3 regions of the Pseudoalteromonas apostichopi genome follow, and region 2 is predicted to be linked to each of the others. Evidence: predicted binding sites of a transcription regulator. Region 2 holds the regulator's gene; each other region holds the start of a gene.
What was found. The regulator sigma-54, encoded in region 2, starts transcription at its own class of promoters, with help from an activator protein. The targets are predictions, from matches to a motif close to GTTGGCACGNNNNTNGNNT.
Positions count from the first base shown of each region.

Region 1: a site for sigma-54 is predicted at 1,691-1,709, ahead of QUE86_RS08890 (TorF family putative porin). Genes of this name have one in related genera too.
Region 3: a site for sigma-54 is predicted at 2,201-2,219, ahead of QUE86_RS14560 (EF-hand domain-containing protein). Genes of this name have one in related genera too.

Region 1 covers NZ_AP028065.1:1,988,825-1,994,465, forward strand. Annotated here, with positions in the region: gene QUE86_RS08885 (aldo/keto reductase) at 1-852, shown strand, start outside; gene QUE86_RS08890 (TorF family putative porin) at 916-1,593, opposite strand; gene QUE86_RS08895 (hypothetical protein) at 1,881-3,047, opposite strand; gene QUE86_RS08900 (helix-turn-helix transcriptional regulator) at 3,193-3,393, opposite strand; gene QUE86_RS08905 (hypothetical protein) at 3,402-3,821, opposite strand; gene QUE86_RS08910 (AsmA family protein) at 4,047-5,641, shown strand, end outside.
Region 2 covers NZ_AP028065.1:2,171,697-2,177,337, reverse strand. Annotated here, with positions in the region: gene QUE86_RS09795 (KpsF/GutQ family sugar-phosphate isomerase) at 1-283, shown strand, start outside; gene kdsC (3-deoxy-manno-octulosonate-8-phosphatase KdsC) at 287-838, shown strand; gene lptC (LPS export ABC transporter periplasmic protein LptC) at 835-1,389, shown strand; gene lptA (lipopolysaccharide transport periplasmic protein LptA) at 1,379-1,900, shown strand; gene lptB (LPS export ABC transporter ATP-binding protein) at 1,897-2,622, shown strand; gene QUE86_RS09770 (RNA polymerase factor sigma-54) at 2,740-4,236, shown strand; gene hpf (ribosome hibernation promoting factor) at 4,264-4,551, shown strand; gene ptsN (PTS IIA-like nitrogen regulatory protein PtsN) at 4,555-5,007, shown strand; gene rapZ (RNase adapter RapZ) at 5,008-5,641, shown strand, end outside.
Region 3 covers NZ_AP028065.1:3,218,615-3,224,255, reverse strand. Annotated here, with positions in the region: gene rluB (23S rRNA pseudouridine(2605) synthase RluB) at 49-921, opposite strand; gene scpB (SMC-Scp complex subunit ScpB) at 918-1,508, opposite strand; gene QUE86_RS14560 (EF-hand domain-containing protein) at 1,640-2,161, opposite strand; gene QUE86_RS14555 (exonuclease III) at 2,366-2,800, opposite strand; gene xthA (exodeoxyribonuclease III) at 3,044-3,853, shown strand; gene QUE86_RS14545 (energy-coupling factor ABC transporter permease) at 3,850-4,500, shown strand; gene QUE86_RS14540 (putative RNA methyltransferase) at 4,497-5,294, shown strand; gene yfbV (terminus macrodomain insulation protein YfbV) at 5,291-5,641, opposite strand, start outside.

The DNA.
Region 1 (5,641 bases), 180 kb from region 2:
TTCTGGCGCTTGTTAGATTGGCAGGTAACGCCCCAGCAATGCTTAAGTTTTTTAGAAAATGCAATCGATATGGGAGTTTCACATACCGATCATGCTGACATCTACGGTGAATACGGTTGTGAAGCTGAATTTGGTAAAGCACTTAAACTAAAACCAAGTATTCGTGATGAAATCAAAATAATTACTAAATGTGGTATCAAGCCTGCGTTTGCAAGCCTAGGATTACAAGGCAAAGCAAACCACTATGATTCAAGTGCCGCGCATATTATTGCCTCAGCACAGCAGTCACTAAAAAACTTCAACACTGATCGTTTAGATGTATTACTTATTCATCGCCCTGATTACTTGATGAATGCCGATGAAATGGCAGAAGCATTTAATACGCTCAAAGCGAATGGTGATGTTATTGATTTTGGTGTATCTAACTTTACGCCATCGCAACTGAGCTTGTTACAGTCGCGTTTAGACTTTGAACTAGTGACCAATCAAATCGAGTTTTCACCCTACGAAATGAAAGCCCTTGATGATGGTAGCTTAGATCAATGCCAGTTGCTTGATATTAAACCTATGCTTTGGTCACCATTGGCAGGGGGGCGTTTATTCTCAAGCGATGATGAAAAAGCAGTGCGTTTACGTGCCGTGTTAGAGCAGGTTGGTGCTGAAATTGGCGCCACAGCAATTGATCAAGTTGTTTATGCTTGGTTGTTAATGCACCCGAGTGCACCGTCTGTGGTACTTGGTACGGGTAACATTGAACGTGTTAAATCAGCGGTTGAAGCTAAGCAGCTCTCTATGAGCCGTGAACAATGGTATCGCATTTGGCAAGGCTCAACTGGTCATAGTGTGCCTTAACGAATAGCCCTAAACGAGAAAAGGGCCTTACGGCCCTTCGTGTTGCAGCAAGTAACACATTCTTTATAAAGTGAAGTCAACCGCGTAAGCGACGTACACTTTTACATCTGAACCATCGATGTCATTGTCTGAAAGACCGAAAGTAAAGCCGTCTTTCGACACTGAAACGCCGTAGTCGATGATGTCATCATCACCAATGAAATCCCCTGAGTAATGACCTAAATGAAGGGCCATTTCTGCACCGGTACTGCCAACTGGGAAGCTGTAGTCAGCATTTAAATAAAGTGAATCACCAAAGTCTGTACCGTCACCGCTAGCTGCTGATGTTGCTAGTACTGCTGCACCAAAGGTGAAGCTACCCATGCTAATGCTACCGTAGATTTCTGAGAAATCTGCATCTGTGTAAGATGCTGCATCTGGGTATGCATAATAAATGTAGCCAACATCGTAGCTAAAGGTTTCATTGATTTCACCGCCAAAACCAGCATAAAGGTCTAGCTCGTACGTCATGTCGTCAGCCCAGCTAGCATTCGATACCCAAGTACCCGCATAAAAGCCAGATTCACTTGCGTAGTCGATACCACCTTGGATTGCAGCATCACCGCCAGTTTGCTCTTGACCACGCCATAAGTAATTTGACGTTGCCGCAGCGTTTGCTGTGACTTCTGCATAACTATATGTCGAGCTCAAAGTTAATAGCGCAAGAGCGCTTGCTGCGACCGTTTTTTTTAGTTTTAGCATGTTTCTGTATCCTGTTGTTATGTTGATTTTGTCCCATTTCAGATTGCAGTCTGGTTATTATTCGAGGACATTTATTATGTGTTGTCTGGATACGATGTTGCACTGGTTGTGCCAAGTTCATTTTGAATGGGCTATTTTATGCTTAAATGCTTTAAAAACAGACTTCTAAGATGGCTTAATTGAAAAAATAGTGGATATTTGAATTGTTCATGCGCACTTGTGTGGTGCAAAAAATAACCCGGTTGCACAATTGCGAAGCACCCGGGTTTCTCTTATTTGAGAGTGACTTAGCCGAAAATCGCTCGCATCAGACTAATAGTCTCTTCAACACTTCGGCCTTTTTCAACTTCACTGATGATTGAATCGCGCTTTGCTTTGATATGTTCAGGGATATCATCACTTGCTAATGCACGGTCTACCAGTATCTCAGCTGATTCTTTGCCACGGCGTACGGTCTTTTTACCTGCTGAGCTCGTGGTACTCTTAGGTTTGTTTAACAACTTAATATAGTTTGAGTTATCGGCGGTACTTTTATCTGCATAATAAAAGAAGCTAGGTAATAGGGCTTTAATTTCAACTAAAGATTGCTCAAGTTCATTTGCGGCGCTAGCCATTTTGAACCAAGGCATATTATGGATTGCTTCTACAATATCTTGCCAGTAGCGCTCAAAATCACGGTTATTTAATTTGGTAATACCTAGTGCCCCACAAAGGGCATCAAGTTTACTATTTACGATTGGTGTAAACACATCAGGTCGGCGCATCGCAAGTAAGCGAGTTGCAGGAGCAAGCGTTGGCTTTTCATCGCTACCATTAAATGCCATCAAGTATGCAACCATAAAGTGTTGATAATGCTCTTGGGTTATTTCGCCTTCAAGTGGAATGTGCGCTAAGGCTTCATCGAATGCACCAGGCAAATCACTCAACATTTGGTGAAAGCCTTTTGCGTTCTTCGTAGAAGCAAACCATTCAACATCGAAGTTATAGCTGCTTGGATCAAGCGACGCACTGTGTTTACCTGAAAACGCTAAACGGTCTTCAGGGATCATCTCTTTTAATGATTGTGATTTAATCGCTGCAATGTAATTAGCTAAACGTAGTTGCTCATCAAGTGCCACAAGCTCTTTATGCTGTTCGATGAAGCCTGCGATAACTGGCCATGGTGCAACTCTTAAGGTTTTTAATTGCAAAAAGCTGATGGCAGAAATTAATAAGTCATGAAGTTTCTTAAGTGTCGGTAATTGCTTATCTTCTAATAGATCGTAGTTAATGCGATCGCGGCTTGCACTTAATAGCTCATAGCACCAGCCTAAAAAGTCTTCAGGGTGGTTTTCTACTTTAACTGCCATTAGGTTTAAGCTGATATCAGAGGCCTGCTTGAGGATGTTTTGATAAATTTGACTTTCTTGCTCGCCAAGCGCCATTTTTGACGGTGAAATAAGCAGTTTCTTCATGCTTAATCGATACTCCAGTTTTGACCAAATTAGGTTGTTTGATTTTAGTACACAGGGTGCAAAAACAACAGGGTCGTGCATCATACCGAAGTAATGAAATGATGCAATCTTACTGATAGAGCAAGATTGCGATTGACTTGATTAATTAATCATTATCATCAAGTGTAAATAATTGCTCAACGGTAAGTTCAAAGTGGGTTGCAATTTTTAACGCGATAATAACCGAAGGTATAAAGCGGCCTGTTTCAACTGTGCTAATGGTTTTACGTGATACTGCAATGGCATCAGCGAGTTCTTGCTGCGATAAACCCTTCTCTTTACGGAATTTAGCGATATTATTTTCCACTATTATACCTAGTCTCTACTCTGCCAAAGAATTGATACGCCGTATACTAAACACATTTGAGCGAGGTAAAATGTGGCCATCATGCTATGAGATACATTTAAAGCAAGGTCATCAGACAATAAAAAAATAACCCCCATGCTAAAAAGTAATCCAAGAACCACATGTTTATAAGCGATGGTATCAATTGTCTTTAAAAATTCATCGGTATACATAAGGCGATACCCAAGTTTCCATGTAAACCCACCTCTAATCACAAACATAAAAAATGAACCTAAAAAAGCGGCAGCGCCGATAAACAGTAAAGGTGCTGATGTTTGCTTAAGCATTGGGTAAACACTAATGATTAATAACGTAATTCCCATGAATATTGAAAACCATGCGTTATGGCTCATAAACTTTTCTTCCGTTTGTATATCTTGCTTAGACATAATCTTTTCCTTTTTGATTTAAATGTAACCTCTAGGTATCAATGTAACCCTAGGGTATCATTCGGTCAAGATTTATTTGTAACCTAAAGGTATCAAAATATTTCAGCGCTGATTCATGTTCTTATACCTAAGCTTGTTTACAAACCTTTTTGTGGGTTGGGCAATGCATTTGCGCCTAACTCCCGCTATGATATGAACATTGTTTGCCCATTTTTAAGGATGATTATGAAAACCTTACTGAAAGTTGTTGGTGTCATTTTCTTATTACTAATTGCATTAGTAGTCGCAGCACCATTCCTCATTCCTACAGACGCGATATTTAATAAAGTATCGGAGCAAGTAGAACAAACCACAGGTCGTAGTCTGACTATTAATGGCGATAAAAAGCTGTCGGTATTTCCATCATTAAAGCTAGAACTGAATGATGTAAACTTTGCCAATATGCAAACTGGTTCGCAAAAAAATATGGCAAGTATGCAGCAACTTGCTATCCGTATTCCTTGGATGTCGTTATTTGGCGGTGAGTTTAAGCTAGATAAATTTGTTATTAACGAACCAACGATTTTGTTAGAAACCGATAAAAATGGTAAAGCAAACTGGCAGCTATTTGATGCGGTTGCAGAGCAACCACAGACTGAGCAGCAAAAGAGTTCTGGTGCCGTTAACTTACCAGATAACTTTGATATTGAGCTTGGTGAAGTGGCAATTTATGGTGGTACCTTTACTTATCTAGACGGTAAAACTGGGGCAAAACAACAGATAAGTGATTTAGAGTTAGCCATTTTATTACCTTCTCTTCGTAAAACCCTTGAGTTAAAAGGCGGTATTACCTATATGGGTGAGCGTTTTGATTTGGATGTAACGCTAGATACACCCGTAAAAGCGATTGAGGGCGAAACCTTTAATGTCAGCACTGAGGTTGATTCACGCTTGATCGATTTGAATTTCAAAGGGGCAATTGCAGAAATGGGTAATGATGTGCAAGGGCTTCTATCTGTCAGTGGTGACTCAGTTAAAAACATTGCGAATTGGCAGGGTGTTGAGCTTAATGCTAAAGAGAATGCTTTCAATGCGTTTAATGTAAAAGGTTCAATGCATTTAAAAGGTGAGCAGTTTAAACTGGCTGAGCTACTTGCCACCCTAGATGAGCTACAAATTAAAGGTAAAAGCGATATTAAGCTTGGCGACCGTTTAGTTGTAAATGCCGATATTGATTTAGGCATGCTTGATTTAAACCCTTACTTACCTGAGGGGGTAGCTAAAGAAGAGCAAGCAGAACCAGCCTCAGATGCGCCAGCGCAGCCAATTGTTTGGGATGATACAACAATTGATATGAGCGGCCTAAATGCACTTGATGCAAATGTTGTTGTGCGTTCAAGTGGTTTAAAAGCAAATGATATTACACTTGGCGAAAACCAGTTAACAGTGAACCTTAAAAATGCAGTAGCTAACATCAGCTTAGATAAGTTTGTTGCATACGAAGGTAATGGCAAAGGTGTAATCACCGTTAACGCTAAGCAAACACCTTATAAAATTAGCACTAACTTTTCTTTAGATAAAATCGATGCACAGCCATTACTTACTGATGCGGCCGGTTTCGATAAGTTAATGGGTAAAGGCTCTTTAAACTGGGATCTAACGACCACAGGTCAAAGTCAAAAAAGCTTTATTAATGCCCTTAACGGCAAGGTGGGCTTTGAGTTTGCAGATGGTGCAGTGAAAGGAGCCAATATTGCAGAGATGGTTCGTAAAGCAAAAGAGCTGATTAAGGGGAATTTAAGTGCGGTATCAGAAGGCCTGGATACTGGCTTTGATAACTC
Region 2 (5,641 bases):
CCTTGGTATGACTGCGGTAATAGGTGCAGACAAAAAGTTAGCCGGATTATTCACCGATGGTGATTTACGCCGTATTTTAGAGCAGCGCATTGATATCCATAGTACTGCTATTAGTCAAGTGATGACTCGTTCATGTACTACTGCGCGCCCTGACATGCTTGCAGCTGAGGCATTGAACATTATGGAACGTAAACGTATCAATGGTTTAATTGTGGTAGATCATAGTAATACGCCTATTGGTGCCCTTAATATGCAAGACCTATTAAAAGCAGGAGTTCTTTAAGCAATGACATTCGCCGAGCTTTACCAGCCTCTTAGCCCTGATGTGAGTCAGCGCGCACAAAAAGTAAAATTGCTAATCTGCGATATTGATGGTGTTTTTTCTGATGGCCGAATTTATTTAGGCAATGATGGCGAAGAACTTAAAGCATTCAATACAAAAGATGGCTTTGGTATTAAAGCGCTCATAAATAGTGGTTTTGAAGTGGCAGTCATTACTGGCCGCCATTCACAAATAGTTCAGCAGCGAATGACTAGCCTAACAGTTCAGCACATTTATCAGGGACAAGAAGATAAGCTAATTGCTTATCAAGAGTTAAAGGATAAACTGGGGCTAACTGATGAGCAAATTGCCTATATTGGTGATGATGGTCCAGACTTACCAGTAATGGAAAAAGTAGGGTTTGCTGTTGCTGTTAACGACGCACACCCACTAATTAAAAAGCTGGCTCATTACACCACATTATTACCAGGTGGCTTTGGAGCCGTGCGTGAATTAACTGATTTACTGATGTTAGAAAACGGTAAGCCGTTAACTAGCGATGGAACCAGCGCATGAATATAGCCCGTATTTTACTGAGTGTTGTTTTTGTTTGTTGCATGGTGTGGTTGTGGTATCCGTACTTTAATCAATCAGCAGACACAATAACTAGTGAAGACGAGATCATTGCAACGCCTGATTACACTGCGGTGGCGTTAAAGCAAACTGCTTATGACGAGCAAGGAAAAATCAGTCATAAAGTAGCTGCGGCTAAAATGGAGTTGTATCAACAATTAGGGTTTACCTTTTTTGAGCAACCTGTATTTACTATTTATGGCGACCAGCAGGTTTGGCAAGTAAAAGCCAAAGAAGCCACTTTATACGAAAATGATCAGCTGATTTTTGAAGGGGATGTAGTTGCTAAAAACTTAACCCATAACGGTATGATCGAAGATATAAAAGCAGAAAACATTAATGTCGACATTAATAAAATGACCATGTTTTCAAAGCAACCTGTAACACTAACAGGACCGAATTTAAAGATTACCGGTAAAGGCTTAAAAGCCGATTTAAAAACCGAAATTGTTGAGTTAACTAACCATACACGAACCATATACTATGACCAATAAACTGAAGAAATTACTCCTGATCCCAAGCTTATTGATTGCGTTTTCCGGCACCGCTGCCGAGCAAACTGGCGCACAAATTAGCATTAGCTCAGATCGCCAAGTTGGTAAACTAAAAGATGGCGTTGGCATATTTGAAGGTAACGTAGAGATCGTGCATGGTAATCGTCGTATTACAGCAGAACGTCTTGAAGCACACGGCGGTGATACCGAAGGTACAGTAGAGCTAATTATTGCAACAGGCAAACCAGCTTACTTCGAAGAAAAACAAACGGATGGTTCCGTAATGAGCGCCAGTGCTGAAGAAGTTCGTTATGATGTTGCGAAACGCTTCTTAACCTTAAACGGTGAAGCTGAAGTTACCCAAGCTGGTCAAAAAGTAACAGCGAAAAGCATTACCTATGATATGGCTCAGCAGCTTATCAGTGCTGAAAAAGACGAAAACTCATCAGATCGTGTACACACTATTTTAGTACCTGTTGAAAATAAAAAAGACAATAAAGGCCAACCATGAGCACATTAAAAGCAGAGCTTTTAGCTAAGAGCTACAAAGGCCGCCAAGTGGTTAAAAATGTCGGTCTGGAAGTTGAAGCTGGCAGTATTGTTGGCTTGCTTGGCCCAAATGGTGCTGGTAAAACCACGACTTTTTACATGATTGTAGGCCTAGTTCCGAGCGACAAAGGTAAAATTAGCATCGATGATAACGATATTACCCTTTTGCCAATGCACAGCCGTGCGAGGTTGGGTATTGGTTATCTACCGCAAGAATCTTCGATTTTTCGAAAGTTAACAGTTTACCAAAACTTGATGGCTATTTTAGAGACTCGTAAAGATCTAAATAAAACCACGCGGGAAGAAACTCTAAATAGCTTATTAGATGAATTTAGCATCCAACACATCCGTGATAGTCAAGGTATGGCGCTATCTGGTGGTGAACGTCGCCGCGTTGAAATTGCTCGCGCATTAGCCGCTAATCCTAAATTTATCCTTTTAGATGAGCCTTTTGCTGGTGTTGATCCAATTTCAGTGTTAGATATAAAGAAAATTATTGAGCACCTAAAAAATCGTGGTATTGGTGTACTAATTACTGACCATAATGTTCGAGAAACCCTTGATGTTTGTGAAAAAGCCTACATTGTTTCTCATGGGGAGCTAATTGCATCAGGCACACCTGAGCACGTATTAGCTGACCAAACTGTACGCGATGTTTATCTAGGCGAGCAATTTAGGCTGTAACCATTACGCCACCGACTAGAGCATCTGCTAGACTTATAACAATGACAATAAATCGATAATAACTTAACTGTCTTTGCACAGTTATCGATAACTTAAAAAAAGGATTGTTAGGGATACATGAGGCAATCATTACAGCTGCGCATGGGCCAGCAACTTACAATGACTCCACAACTGCAACAAGCTATTCGTTTGTTGCAGCTCAGTACATTGGATCTCCAACAAGAAATTCAAGAGGCGCTAGATAGTAACCCTTTACTTGAAGTGGAAGAAGCGGATTACAACGAAGAAAGCATCGGCAAAAATGAGCAAAAAGCTGAATCTGACGATGTGCAAGTCAGCGCTTCTGCAGACGAAGCACCTAGCGAATATGAACAAGAAAGCAGTGATGCTCTAAATAAAGACACTGTAAGTGACGATTTAGCCATGGATGTTACATGGGATGAGTACATGAGTGCCGCTCCATCAACATCATCAGGGCCAATGCCAGAAGATGAATCTATTTATCAAGGTGCATCGACCGAAACCCTTCACGAATACCTTATGTGGCAATTACAGCTCACTCCCTTTAGTCCGACTGATGAAGCGATTGCTGTGGCAATTGTTGAGGCTATCGATGACTCTGGTATTTTAACGGTAAGCTGTGAAGATATCGTCGAGAGCTTTAATCAAAATAGTGATGAAGAAGAAATCGAACTTGATGAAGTCGAAGCGGTCCTAAAGAGAATTCAATTGTTTGATCCTGTCGGTATTGGGGCGCGTAGTTTACAGGAATGCCTGTGTATTCAACTTCGCCAATTCGATGCAAACACGCCATATTTAGCTGAAACTAAAATGGTTTTATCTGAGCATATCGAATTATTAGCGAGTCGCGACTATCGAACTTTGATGAAAAAGACTAAGCTTAAAGAAAATGAGCTTAAAGAAGTAATGACGCTAATTCACAGCTTAAACCCTAAGCCTGCGGATAGCATAGTACGCGAAGAGTCTGAGTACGTCATACCTGATGTATCAGTGAAAAAAGTAAAAGGTCGCTGGGTGGTTGAGTTAAACCCAGATAGTATGCCAAAGATTAGAGTGAACAGCCAATATGCGGCTATGTCTCGCTCTGTTAAATCAAGTAGCGACAGCCAATTTATTCGCTCTCACTTACAAGAAGCAAAGTGGTTTATTAAGAGCTTAGAAAGCCGTAACGATACACTATTAAAAGTGACCAACTGTATCGTTCAACAACAACAAGCTTTCTTTGAGCATGGCCCAGAAGCAATGAAGCCGATGGTGCTAAATGATGTTGCTGAAATGGTCGAAATGCATGAATCGACGATTTCACGAGTAACAACGCAAAAATATATGCATACCCCTAGGGGTATTTTTGAGTTGAAATATTTCTTCTCAAGCCATGTCAGCACTGAAAATGGTGGTGAGTGTTCTTCAACAGCAATACGCGCTTTAATCAAGAAGTTAGTCGCTGCAGAAAACTCGGCTAAACCATTGAGTGATAGCAAAATTGCAGATATATTGGCTGAGCAAGGAATTAAAGTAGCTAGACGTACAATTGCAAAATATCGTGAGTCTCTAGCAATACCTCCGTCTAATCAGCGTAAGAGTTTGATTTAGACGTTTTACATAGAAGGAAAAATGCTTATGCAACTAAATTTAACTGGTCGTCATGTAGAAATCACTGATTCATTAAGAGACTATGTAAACACCAAGTTTGCGAAACTAGAAAGGCATTTTGACCATATTAATAATGTTCATGTCATTCTAGATGTAGAAAAATTAAGCCAAAAAGCAGAAGCAACTTTACATGTAAACGGAGGCGAATTGTTCGCTTCTACAGAACATCAAGATATGTACGCAGCCATTGACTCGTTGATCGATAAGCTTGATCGCCAAGTCATTAAACACAAAGAGAAATTAGCTCGACATTAAATTATGAAACTAAGTTCACTTACTAATCAGGACTGCAGCAAAGCTGCGGTCCTTTTTAATAGCAAAAAAAGAATTCTTGAATATATCAGCGAACTGGCTCACCAGCAGCTTCCTCATTTATCTCAACAAGATATCCTAAATGCTTTACTCAACCGAGAGAAGCTAGGTAGCACCGGTATTGGCCGAGGTATTGCTATTCCACATGGCCGAATGAGTGGCGCCGATGAACCTCAGGCGTTTGTCATAGTGAGTGAATCCCCAATCAATTTTGATGCAATTGATAATCGCCCTGTTGACATTTTCGTAGCACTCATCGTACCAGATGGTGACTCTCAGCTTCATCTAAAGACCTTATCAACAATTGCTGATAGACTTAAAGATAAAGAGTTTTGTAAACAGCTGCGTAGTGCTACTACCGATCAGCAACTGTTTCAGGTTATATCAGCAGAGGCATAAATGGAATTAATCATTATCAGCGGTCGCTCAGGCTCAGGTAAATCGGTCGCTTTACGAGTACTTGAAGACTTAGGTTATTATTGCGTTGATAATATTCCAGTCAATTTACTGCCTTCGCTCGTGCGTAGCGTATCAGATAACTACGATAAAATAGCGGTCAGTATTGATGTGCGTAACCTTCCAAAAGAGCAGCAAGAATTTAATGATATTCTTGAGTACCTTCCTGGTTTCGCAAATCCAACACTTTTTTACTTAGACAGTGATGACCAAACCCTGATAAAACGCTTTTCAGAGACTCGTCGTTTACACCCATTATCCATTGATTCTTTGCCACTTGATCTGGCTATTAAACAAGAAAAAGTCTTACTCGATGTGTTGATCACTCGTGCTGATTTTATGATTGATACCACAGATCTCAGTGTTCATCAGTTAGCAGAATCAATTCGCGAAAAGATTTTGGGTAAAAAGGATAAAAAACTGATTATCACTTTTATGTCTTTCGGCTTTAAACACGGTATTCCAAAAGAAGCTGATTACGTATTTGATGCACGTTTTTTACCTAACCCACACTGGGAACCTGATTTAAAGCCGCTAACGGGTCTAGATCAACCAGTAAAAGATTACTTAGCTAGCC
Region 3 (5,641 bases), 1.0 Mb from region 2:
GCCAGTTTGCAAATAAATCGCTTTATCTGCAAACCGCTATATTATTGATTAACGACGTTTAGTTTGTTTAGCGCGTTGATTGTGCTTTTTAACCGCCTTACGAATTTGGTTAATTTTAGCACGCTTGTCTTTACGCTTTTCAGGAATAACCGACAGCTTAGTTTGCGTTTCGCGGCCTAGTTGTACTGTTTTACGTAAATAGTTTACCGTATCTAAATCAAGCTCAGCCCAACCACCTTGAGGTAAGCGCTTATCAAGCTCTAACTTACCGTAACGAATACGGATAAGACGCGATACTTCAACATCTTGTGATTGCCATAAACGACGTACTTCGCGGTTACGACCTTCAGTTAATGTGACATTGAACCAACGATTGATCCCCTCACCACCCATAGGTTTGATGTTCAAGAATTTTGCAGGGCCATCATCAAGTTCAACACCTTTTGTTAAAGTGCGCAGCGTATCATTAGTTACTTCGCCGAATACACGAGCAGAGTATTCACGCTCTACTTCGTAACTTGGGTGCATTAAACGATTTGCAAGTTCACCATCATTGGTGAACAGCATTAATCCTGCGGTATTAATATCTAAACGACCTACCGCTATCCAGCGCTCGCCATCAACACGTGGTAAGCGATCAAATACCGTACGGCGGCCTTCCGGATCTTTACGTGTACATAACTCACCTTCTGGTTTGTTATACATAAGCACACGACAAATACGGTCAGCTTTGTCTTCAATTTTTACCACGTGACCGTCAACACGAATCACATCGGTTGTTTCTACACGGTCGCCTAAACGCGCCACTTTACCATTCACGCTCACGCGGTTGGCATCGATGTATTTTTCCATTTCACGACGTGAACCCACGCCTGCACGGGCTAATACTTTTTGTAACTTTTCAGTTTCTAAATTACTCATTCAGATAGTTCTCTCACAGAAGGATCGCTCAATAGCTGGTTGATTTTACTCTCCTGAAGTTCAGGTAATGGTGGTAATTCATCTAAACCAGCTAATGAAAAATAGTCTAAGAAAGCGGATGTTGTTGCATACAAAGCAGGGCGACCTGGCACTTCTTTGTGGCCCACAACCCTTACCCACTCTCTTTCTAATAAGGTTTTAATAATCCCTGAGCCAACGGTTACTCCCCGTACTTGTTCAATTTCACCACGGGTAATAGGTTGCCTGTAGGCAATCAAGGATAAAGTTTCTAATAGTGCTCTTGAGTATTTAGGTGCGCGCTCTTGCCATAAGTTTGCCAGCCAAGGTGCTAAACTCGCACAGGCCTGAAATCTATAACCGCTACCTACTGCAACAAGCTTGATACCTCTGGTTTGATAATGCGTTTGAATCTGTTCAATTGCATTATTAATGCGTGGCATAGATACGCTTAAATCAGCTAATACTGTTTCTTTTAAATGCCGTTTAGACACGGGTTTTCCAGCAACAAAAATCGCAGCTTCTATGATTTCGACTAACTGTTCATCACTGATACGTTTTGTGGCCATCGTTACTAAAGGTCATTTTAAATCACTAACGCTCTATTATGACAGAAGTCAGCCAAGGTTGGAAAAATTATTATAAAAAAGCCAGTGTAAAACACTGGCTTTGGGGGATATTTCAAAAATGAATAATGAAATTAGCTGTTTTTAACCATTTCAAGGGCATCATCTTCGGCAACATCGCTGCCATATTTGCTAATGTAGTTGATAAATTCAGTACGACTTACACGCTTATCTTTGTTGCTATCCATATAGCCAAAATGATTTGCGATGTCGTCGTCATCTGCTTCTTCGATTGATACATAACCATTTTTATCGTTATCTAACGATTTAAAGTCATTTTCGATGCGGTCAAATCTAGCGATTTCTGCTTTAAATGCTGATTCAGACACCTCGCTATCAGTTGCCACTTTACCTGTATTTAACTGCATATAAGTATTAAATTCAGTGCGGCTAATTTGCTCATCCATGTTGGTATCGATATTTGAAAAATGATCCCAAATTGCATCGTCATCAGCTTCTACTTTAGAGATATAACCGTCATTGTCATTATCTAGGCTACCAAAATCACTGTCGATTTTTGATAAAGAGTTACTTGCAGAACATGCTGATAGGCTTAATGCTGCCAAAATTGTTGATGCTAGAGTTAACTTGTTCATAAGACATTTCCTTGTAGTCGATTAGATTCACTTTGACTATTACAAGTTGAATGCCAAAATGTCTTACTGACTAAAATCAAGCACTTACAAAATAGTTAAGCTAAGGTTAAGCCTATGATTTAGCAAGCTTTTCATAGCTTGCTGTAATTTTTTCATAAAAAAAGCGCTCATAAGAGCGCTTTCCATATAGCCATAATATCGCTATTAGATAGCTGCGTTTTGGTAACGCTTAACGAAGTCTGTTACAGCTTCGCCATTACATTTTAAGGTGTTTAAGTTACCAATTTTTTCACGCACAGGTGTTAAACCTTTTTTAAGTGCTGTGATACAAAGTTGAGTTTCTTTTTGCTCATTTTTAGCAAACACTTCAACTGCTGCTTTTGATGCTGAATTTTGTGATTGTGCTTTTTTAGCAATGTCACGGATGTCATTACCGTTGCATAAAATGCTTTTTGAAAAACGCGACATTGAAATGCCATGCTTTGCTGCTTCTTTACGTGCAGCGGTAAACCCTTCGTTCGCACTTAAGCTACATAACTTTGATTCAATACGGTTATCAGCTGAAAAGTAGTGCGGGTTGCTTGCTAATGAGCCAAATGAGATACATGCAAGAGAAAGCATCACTAATTGTTTTTTCATGGTTTACCTTTAAATAGTACATAATATGAACGGATGGTTTGCGCGCATTATATAAACAAAAATAAGTAGATCAACTGAATTATTTATTTAATTTAATAATTAATAGTGAGTTAACAATGTTTTTAAATTAAGCAGCAATTGATCAACATTTACCCAATTTGATTTTCGTAATTAGCTCATGAATAAGCCCTAGTTTGATGATAGAATTGCGCTAAACACTGAAACAAAAATAATAGGTGCACCATGAAGGTAATCTCATTTAACATTAACGGCCTGCGCGCCCGTTTACACCAGTTGCAAGCCGTAATTGATAAACATCAACCAGATATTATTGGCTTACAAGAAATCAAAGTGCATGATGAGGCCTTCCCTCTCGAAGACGTGCAAAAAATGGGTTATCACGTTTATTTTCACGGTCAAAAAGCGCACTACGGCGTGGCTATGTTATGTAAGCAAGAACCAAAATCAGTCGTTAAAGGCTTTGCAACCGATACTGACGAGTCACAGCGCCGTATGATCAGTGTTACTGTGACACAAGAAAATGGCCGTGAATTAACAGTGATGAATGGCTATTTCCCGCAAGGCGATAATATTGCCCACGAAACCAAGTTCCCATATAAGCGTCAGTTCTACAAAGATTTAATGACCCATTTAGAAGATAACCACACCCCTGAGCAAGATGTTATCGTGATGGGCGACATTAATATTTCACCGACCGATCTCGACATTGGTATTGGTGAACCAAACCGTAAGCGCTGGTTAAAAACAGGTAAGTGTTCGTTCCAACCAGAAGAGCGTGAATGGCTAAGCACTTTATTAAACTGGGGCTTTAAAGATACATTCCGAGAGCTTTACCCAGAAAAAACCGAGCAATATTCGTGGTTTGATTACCGCTCAAAAGGTTTTGATGACAACCGCGGTTTACGTATTGATGTGATCTTAGCAACTCCAGCGCTTGCTAAACGTTGTGTTGAGTCTGGCATCGATTACGAATTACGTGGTATCGAAAAGCCATCTGATCATGCCCCAATTTGGTCAACTTTTAACGCATGATAGACACTATGCAATGGCAGCTCCCTTTGTGGAGCTGTGTGGCTTTAATACTTTGGCTGAGTTTCGATAAACAAAGCGCATCACAATTATTGGCAACACCAATAAGACAAGTTGGTGTACTCGCTTGTGCTTTAGTACTTGCGGTACTGTGGCGTATTAAAGCGGGGATATTGCCAGGCCTCGAATTGCATATTTTAGGGGTCACTGCAGTGACCCTGATTTTAGGTTGGCGACTGGCCATTTTTGCAAGCCTTCTTGCAAGTTTACTCTTGGTATTAGTCGCTCAGCTGCCAGTATCAATACTGCCAGTGCATTTATTGTTTACTGCTTTTTTACCAGTTACGTTAAGCTATTTGTGTTTTGTGCTTTGCTATAGCTATCTGCCAAGGCACTTTTTTATTTATATCTTTTTATGCGCGTTTTTAACCGCTGCTGTTATTGCCTGTATCAAAATACTTACCAGTGGTGTGTTTTATTACTTGCTTGGTGATTACAGTTTTATTGAAATTTCAGAAAACTATCTGATTCTTTGTGCCATAATTTGGTTTCCTGAAGCAATGCTCAATGGCATGGCCATTACCTTGATGATCACGTATCGCCCTCACTGGGTTAAAACCTTTTATGATAAGGACTATTTAGACTCATGAGTCTTCACTATCACTGCCCGCTTTGCAAACTTGAACTTACTCTAACCGACAAAACTTACCGTTGTGACAACAATCACAGTTTTGATATCGCCAAAGAGGGTTATGTCAATTTACTTCCCGTGCAAAATAAAAAGTCTAAACAACCGGGCGATAACCTTGAAATGGTGCAGGCTCGCCGCGCATTTTTAAGTGCCGGGCACTATTTGTTTTTACAGCAAGCTTTAGCAGATTTAGTGACATCACTCGAACCAACTTCAGTGATTGATTTAGGCTGTGGTGAAGGCTTTTACACTCAAGCAATAGCAACGCAATCGAGTGCCGATGTCTATGGTGTCGATATTTCGAAACCCGCGGTAAAATACGCTGCTAAGCGATATGAAAATGCGCATTTTAGCGTTGCCTCAATTAGCCAAGCCCCTTTTGCAGATGCCAAAGCGGATGTGCTTGTTAGTGTGTTTGCACCACTATTTGCACAAGAACTTGCCCGCCTTGCCAAACCACAAGCTAGCTTAATTGTTGCAAGCCCTGGCCCTTGGCACCTAAAAGAGTTAAAAGCATTTATTTATTCCGATGTTAAACCACATACTGAGATAGAACCACCAGCGGGTTTCAGCAAAGAGTCGACGAATTTACTAGAGCAACAGGTGTTGTTATCTGTCGATGAGATTAAACTTTTAATTATGATGACGCCGTTTGCATGGAAGTTTCGCCCAGAGCATTGGCAGCAGATAGAGCAGCAAGGCCCACAAAAAATTACGTTATCGTTTTATGTGAGCCAGTTTATTCGGGATTAAAAATGCTCTTTAGTGAAGGCTTTATCCATTTTTTCGAACATATCCTTTAACAGTTGAGCTAAATCTATATAGCGTGGTTTTTCAGTCGTTAATTGTGACTGATAACCATGCGCCTTCATTTTACTGTGCAATTCTGTATACCAACTTAGCATCGCTGGTTCTAATCTGGTTTGAGCACGTCTTCCTAACCACAACAAACCTTGCAGCGGAAGTGACAAAAAGAATAGCGCAATAGTGATAGCTTGGGGAAAATAATCACTGCCTAAGTAATTAACTTGCATGAATACGGTCAGCATTGCCAAAATTGGCATCACAGTAATTGCCAGATCAGTGGCCTTGATCACTCT